DNA from 3 places in the Ectopseudomonas oleovorans genome. Region 1 is predicted to be linked to each of the others. Evidence: riboswitches for the same ligand, from Rfam matches in the RefSeq annotation. Region 1 holds a riboswitch; each other region holds the start of a gene.
The links. A riboswitch is a leader RNA that binds a small molecule or an ion and turns the genes downstream of it on or off. The one in region 1 is predicted to bind cobalamin.
Positions count from the first base shown of each region.

Region 1 (2,260 bases):
CAAGCCGGTGGTGGCGATCTACTCCACCTTCCTCCAGCGCGCCTATGACCAGTTGATCCACGACGTCGCCGTGCAGCACCTCGATGTGCTGTTCGCCATCGACCGCGCCGGCCTGGTCGGCGAAGACGGTCCGACCCATGCAGGCAGCTTCGACCTGTCTTACCTGCGCTGCATCCCCGGCATGCTGGTGATGACGCCGAGCGACGAGAACGAGATGCGCCGCATGCTCACCACCGGCCACCTGTTCGACGGCCCGGCAGCGGTGCGCTACCCGCGTGGCACCGGCCCCAATGCAGCGCTCGATGCCGGCCTGGAGCCGCTGGAAATTGGCAAGGCGGTGGTGCGCCGCCAGGGCAAGGGCGTCGCCCTGCTGGCCTTCGGCGTGCAACTGGCCGAAGCCCTGCGCGTCGGTGAAACCCTGGATGCCACGGTGGTCGACATGCGCTTCGTCAAGCCGCTGGACGAAGCGCTGCTGCGCGAGCTGGCAGGCAGCCACGAGCTGCTGGTGACCATCGAAGAAAACAGCATCATGGGCGGCGCCGGTAGCGCGGTCAGCGAATTCTTCGCCGCCGAGAACATCCAGCTGCCGATGCTGCACCTGGGCCTGCCCGACTACTACGTCGAGCACGCCAAGCCGAGCCAGATGCTCGCCGAGTGCGGCCTCGACGAAGCAGGGATCGAACGCGCGGTACGTGAGCGTCTGAGTTTGCTTCAGGCCTGAGCATGAAGCCCGCTCATCGCTGAATGAGCGGCGCTTGCTTGTCATTCATATGCGTGCGCACTAAGGTGCGCGCCATTCATGTTCCGCCAGGGTGCGCTGCGCAAGCGGCGTTAAACGGGAAGTCGGTGTAAATCCGGCGCTGCCCCCGCAACGGTAATCGACTGCAAGTGCTGAGCTTGCGCCACGTCCAACAGCCACTGGGCCAAGCCTGAGAAGGCGGACCTGGGTCGAGAGCCCGGAGACCGGCCCAGGCGGTGCGACCGGTGTTGCGGAGGGCAGCACGGTCAAGCGCCGTCCTGCGCTTGCGCCTGCCCTCCTCGACCGTCTGCCGACCGTTGAGGAAAGAGAATGAAACTGTCCCGTCTGGCTCTGGCCATCGCCGTCATGCCAGGTCTCTCGCTGGCCGCCGAGCCCTACGTGGCCGAGCCGCTGGTCGTCACCTCCGGGCGCCTGGCCGAACCGCAAGCGCGGGCCACCGCCGCCACCACGGTGTTCGAGCGGGACGACATCGAACGTCTGCAGGTCAGTAGCGTCGCCGAGTTGCTGGAGCGCGTGCCCGGCCTCAGCGTCGTCCGCACTGGCGGTGCTGGCAGCCAGACGGGTGTGTTCCTGCGCGGCACCAGCACGGCACAAACCCTGGTCCTGGTCGACGGGCAACGTATCGCGGCGGCCTCAAGCGGCACCAGCAGCCTGGAGTTTCTCGCCCCCGAGCAGATCGAGCGTATCGAAGTGGTACGTGGCGCGCGTTCGGCGCTGTATGGCTCCGACGCCATTGGCGGGGTGATTCAGATTTTCACTCGTCAGGGCGATGGCCGCGGCCTCAAGCCTTACGCGCGCCTGGCGGCAGGCAGCGACAGCACGTACCAGCGCAGCCTTGGTCTCGCCGGTGGTGACGAACGTACGCGCTTTAACCTCAGCGCAGCGTTGGACGAGACGGCCGGCATCGACGCCACCCGCGACGGTTTAGGCGCCAACAGCGACGATGACGCCTATCGCAACCGCTCGCTCAGCCTGAATCTGTCGCACAGTTTCAATGACGATCTGCAGGTGGGCTTTAGTGCTCTCGATCAGCGCGGGCAGGTTGAATACGACGATGTTTTTACCGGCCTGCTACCGACAACGGACTTTCAGGTCAGCAGCCTTTCCGGGTTCATCGACGGCCGCCTCAACGACCGCTGGAGCAGCCGCCTGGAAATGGGTCACAGTAAAGACCAGCGCGACACGGGTGATGACTCGCCGCTGGCGTCAACCGATTCATTCTTTACCTATACCACCTATCGCGACTCGGCGAGCTGGGTAAATACCCTGACCCTCACCGACCACCAGCAAATTCTGGCTGGCGCCGACTGGTACGAGGATCGCCTGCACAGCAGCGCAGACTTCGCGGAGGATTCACGCTGGAACCGCGCGGCTTTCGTCCAACACCGCTACAGCGGCGATACATTCTCGACCGAGCTGGGACTGCGCCACGACGATAACCAGCAGTTCGGCAGCGAGAACACCTGGAACGCGGCGCTGACCCTGCCCCTGAACAGGGCC
Region 1 is NZ_JAOCLK010000009.1:52,619-54,878, forward strand. It holds gene dxs (1-deoxy-D-xylulose-5-phosphate synthase) at 1-721, shown strand, start outside; cobalamin riboswitch at 794-986, shown strand; gene N5J71_RS06725 (TonB-dependent receptor domain-containing protein) at 1,070-2,260, shown strand, end outside.

Region 2 (2,260 bases), on a different contig from region 1:
CAGGATCGCCGGGGCCGGCACCGATAAAGTAGACAGTCATGCAGGTTCTCTATCGAAGGTGGCCAGTGCACAGGTGGCGCTGGCGCTGCGGGTTTTCTCTCCGAGCAGGCAGGGCGATGTGCCCAGGCGCGCTGCCAATGCCAAGGCACAAGGCTCCGCTACGGCGGGACTGCCTGTGGCTGCTTGAGTCAATGCACTGCCGGCGGTCATGGCTTGATAGGTGCTCAGTTGCTCGGGTGCGAAGAACACCAGCTCCAGGGCCAGGTGCTCGGCCAGGCCGTGCAGGCCGGCTTCGTCGCGCTTGTGAGCGATGCTGGCCAGGGCGGCGAGGTTGTTCACCGTCAACTCATGCAAAGCCAGGCTGTGGATAAGCAGGTCGAGCAGCTCGTCCTGGCTGCAGCCACGGCGGCACCCCAACCCGGCGACGACCAGTGTCGTTGAGGCGGATAGGCGATCTGAGGGGGTCGGCAACATGAGTGATGTTCGGGCTGTGCGGTGGCGTAGCTCATCATGGCACCTGCCAACGGTCAACCGCGATTGACCGGCCGCTGCGGCCTGCGTAGCCTTCTCGCTTTCGAGGTTCTTCCCGGCATGGCGCCGGGGAGCTAAGAGGGAACAGGGTGATGCCCTGGCTGCCCCCGCAACTGTAAACGGTTATGCCCTTCGTTAGACCACTGCCAACCGGCGGGAAGGTGAAGGGATGCGCGTAGCGCAAGCCGTGAGCCAGGAGACCTGCCTCGACTGACTAGCCACTTGCTCGGACGGGGTGATCCGACGCGGCCAGCACGCCCTTGCGTGCTCGCCTGCGCGTACCCGTCCGCCGAACTTACCGACGCCACGGGGCCCGCCATGAAAACCCTCGCCAAACTGCCTGTCACCATCGTCACCGGTTTTCTCGGTGCCGGCAAAACCACTCTGCTGCGTCACCTGCTGGCCAATGCCGGCGGCCGTCGTATCGCGGTGATCGTCAACGAGTTCGGCGAGCTTGGCATCGATGGCGAAATCCTCAAGCAATGCTCCATCGGCTGCAGCGAGGAGGAGGCCAATGGCCGTGTTTTCGAACTGGCCAACGGCTGCCTGTGCTGCACCGTGCAGGAAGAATTCTTCCCGGTGATGCGCGAGCTGGTGGCGCGCCGTGGCGATCTTGACCATATCCTCATCGAGACCAGCGGCCTCGCGCTGCCCAAACCGCTGGTACAGGCCTTCAACTGGCCAGAAATCCGTAACGCCTGCACGGTCGATGCGGTGATTACCGTGGTAGACAGCCCGGCAGTGATCGCCGGCACCTTCGCCGCCTTCCCCGATCAGGTGGACGAGCAGCGCAAGCTCGACCCCAACCTGGATCATGAATCGCCGCTGCACGAACTGTTCGCCGACCAGTTGGCCAGCGCCGACCTGGTGATCCTCAACAAGGCCGATCTGCTCGACGCCGAGGCACTGGCCGCCGTGCGCGCCGAGGTGGCCGAAGAGCTGCCGCCGGCAGTCAAGGTGATCGAGGCGCACGGCGGCGAACTGCCGCTGGACGTGCTACTCGGCCTGAACAGCGAAACCGAGCTGCATATCGACAGCCGTCGCACCCACCATGACGATGAAGACGAAGACCACGATCATGAGGAATTCGACTCGTTCCACGTGGAACTACCGGAAACAGAGGAGGCGCGCCTGCTGGCTGCGTTGAAGGACGCTGTGGCCAAGTACGGCATCCTGCGTGTGAAAGGCTTCGCTGCCATCCCTGGCAAACCCATGCGTCTGCTGGTGCAGGGCGTTGGCCAGCGTTTCGACCGCCACTTCGACCGCGCCTGGCAGGCCGACGAGCCGCGCCTGAGCCGCCTGGTGGTGATCGGCCAGCAGCTCGACCGCGCGGCTATCGAAGCCGAGCTGAAGGCGGCGCTGGCTTGATAATGATCGCCCGCAAGCGGGCTCCTACACACCCTGTAGGAGCCCGCTTGCGGGCGATGTACTTGGATTCGTAGATGCACTTACTGCGCACCCAACCCGGCGCTCAACTGCCGGCAGACAGCATCGCCGACCTCGGCCAGACGCCTGCCGATCTGGTGATCCTGTGCACGGGTGATTCGCACCTTTCCCTGTTAGCCGAAGCCGCCCGGCAACTGCCGGACGACTACCCCAGTCTGCGTCTGGCCAGCCCGGCGCAACTGAGCAACAACGCCTCGGTGGATTATTACGTCGAGCAGGTGCTGCAGCATGCCAAGGTCATCCTGATCTCGGTGCATGGCGGCGTGAGCTACTGGCGCTACGG
Region 2 is NZ_JAOCLK010000024.1:66,584-68,843, reverse strand. It holds gene cobM (precorrin-4 C(11)-methyltransferase) at 1-40, opposite strand, end outside; gene N5J71_RS13715 (cobalamin biosynthesis protein) at 37-474, opposite strand; cobalamin riboswitch at 561-754, shown strand; gene cobW (cobalamin biosynthesis protein CobW) at 850-1,899, shown strand; gene cobN (cobaltochelatase subunit CobN) at 1,974-2,260, shown strand, end outside.
Region 2: it holds a riboswitch for cobalamin, as region 1 does, so the genes downstream of both, cobW (cobalamin biosynthesis protein CobW) here and N5J71_RS06725 (TonB-dependent receptor domain-containing protein) in region 1, are expected to answer to the same signal.

Region 3 (2,260 bases), on a different contig from region 1:
TGCTGGCCAGCAGGGTATAGGGCAGCACGCGGGCGCTGGCGCAACTGCGCGGGCAGGCGCTGAGATGCACCTGCGGGCGGGCGCCGCTTTCGCGCAGCAGCTCCGCCAGGTGCAGGGCGTGGTGTTTGCTATCGGCCAGGCCGCGCTCGCAGGCCGCCGCGCCGGTGCAGGCGACCAGGCCGAGCAGCGGTTCGTCGATATGCGTCAGCAGGCCGAGCTCGCCTAGCGCCGCCAGCAGCTCACCGCTGGCGGCTTCCGGCACATTGCCCAGCAGCACGCCCTGCCAGGGCGTCAGGCGTAAATTTCCATCGCCGTGGTGCTCGCTCAGTTGGGCCAGCGTCAACAGTTGCTCGGCGTGCAGCCGGCCTAGTTGGGCGCCAGCAGCGACCATACACAGGCCGCTCTGCGCCTGTGGATAAATACCAGCCGGGACGTGGTCGAGCGGAGCGCTCTGCTGCCAATTGACCGGCACCGGTTGCAAGGGAAAATCCAGACGTGCTTGCAGACGTTGCAGCAGTTCGTCGGCTGGGATCTGTTGCAGCAACTGGCGCATGCGCGATTGCTCGGGTGTCGCCAGTTCGAGGAACAGCTGCAGGAGTTGGCGCACCAGCTCTACGCCGTGTGTCGCTTCGATGCGCGCCAGCGGCGTCTCGACAGGGCAGCCGGCCAGGCCCAGCAGCAGGTGCTGCTCGTTCTCGGCGACCAGCCATAGATCGTGTGGGTGTTCGCGCATGGCCAGGGCTTCGCCGCCGTCCAGTTGCAGGGCGAACTTGGGTGAAAGGGCATGTAGTGCCGGGGTGTCCTGCAACAGGTCGAGCAACTGGCCAGCCAGCGGGCGTACGTCCAGCCTCGCTTGCGGGTCGAGGCCGGCGGCAGGGCTGAGCATCAGGTTGCGCACGTCGTCGGCGGCGGCCACTCGCGGGCCGAGGCCGGCACCGAGGAGGGCATCGATCAGCGGCGCTTCCTGGCCGGGGAGCACGCCACGAATTTGCAGGTTGCTGCGGTTGGTAAGCTCCAGCACGCCACTGGCATGCTGCCGCGCTGCCTCGGCAATCGCCCGCGCCTGGGTGCTGCGCAGCACGCCGCCAGGCAGCTTGATGCGGCAGATGCCACCGTCCAGCGCAGGCACGATGCGCAGCAGGCCGGGGCAGGCGGAAGGGCGGACGGATGTGGGCAAGCGGTCACCTGTGGATAACGACGCGGCGACCGAACCAGCGAAATCCCATAGGGGACTCCATGGCATCGGTACACCCCGCCCGATGTTGGCACTCGCGACCAGCGTTCGTCGGCAGGTCTCCTGGCTGACAGGTCTTGATCCGCTGCGCCTTCCCGGTACAGGCCGTTGAAAAACTATCTGCGTTGGCAATACGGCGTTAAAAACGGCCTCAAAATGCTCATTTACAACACGTAAACTGCGTTTTTTCGGTCGTTTTTGCCTTGTCTTGCCTGCCTCGCTTACGTTTTTCAGCGGCCTGTTTCCAGTGGCCGATTGCGTTGGACTCGCTGTTTACAGTTGCGGGGGCAGCCACGGTTTTACCGTGTTCCCTCTTGGGGAAACTCTGAAATGGCCATTTACCGTCACTCCCGCGAAGGCGGGAGCCCAGGTAGTACTGAGATTCTGGATTCCCGCCTGCGCGGGAATAACGACTATTTCAGAGTTTCCTTAGGCCCTTTACTGAGTCGTATCGACTCAAGGGCACCGACGAAGGCGCTATTATGCCCGCTTTGCCCCGAGCGCGGACAGGCGCTCCGTCGGGCCTGTGCGAGGACATTGGATGAAACCCTGGTTGACCCTGGTCGGCATCGGCGAAGACGGCTACCCCGGCCTGGGCAAGGCCGCGCGTCGCGCCTTGCTGGCGGCCACGCGCATCGTCGGTGCGCCGCGCCAGCTGGCGCTGTTGCCGCCGTGCATCACGGGCGAGCGGGAAACCTGGCCCAGCCCCTTCGATCTGCAGCCGTTGCTGGCCCGACGCGGCGAGGCGGTGTGCGTGCTGGCCAGCGGTGATCCGATGTTCTATGGCGTCGGTGCCAGCCTGGCGCGCCAGGTGCCGGTCGACGAGTTGCAGGTGTTGCCTGCGCCGTCTTCGGTGTCGCTGGCGGCGGCGCGCCTGGGCTGGCCGTTGCAGGAGGCTGAGGTGGTCTCCTTGGTCGGCCGGCCGCTCGCCACGCTCAATGCCCGTCTCTATCCCGGTACGCGCCTGCTGGTATTGAGCGCCGATGGTGACACCCCTGCGCAGGTCGCCGAAGCCTTGTGCGCACG
Region 3 is NZ_JAOCLK010000024.1:40,848-43,107, reverse strand. It holds gene cobG (precorrin-3B synthase) at 1-1,177, opposite strand, end outside; cobalamin riboswitch at 1,271-1,595, opposite strand; gene cbiE (precorrin-6y C5,15-methyltransferase (decarboxylating) subunit CbiE) at 1,776-2,260, shown strand, end outside.
Region 3: it holds a riboswitch for cobalamin, as region 1 does, so the genes downstream of both, cobG (precorrin-3B synthase) here and N5J71_RS06725 (TonB-dependent receptor domain-containing protein) in region 1, are expected to answer to the same signal.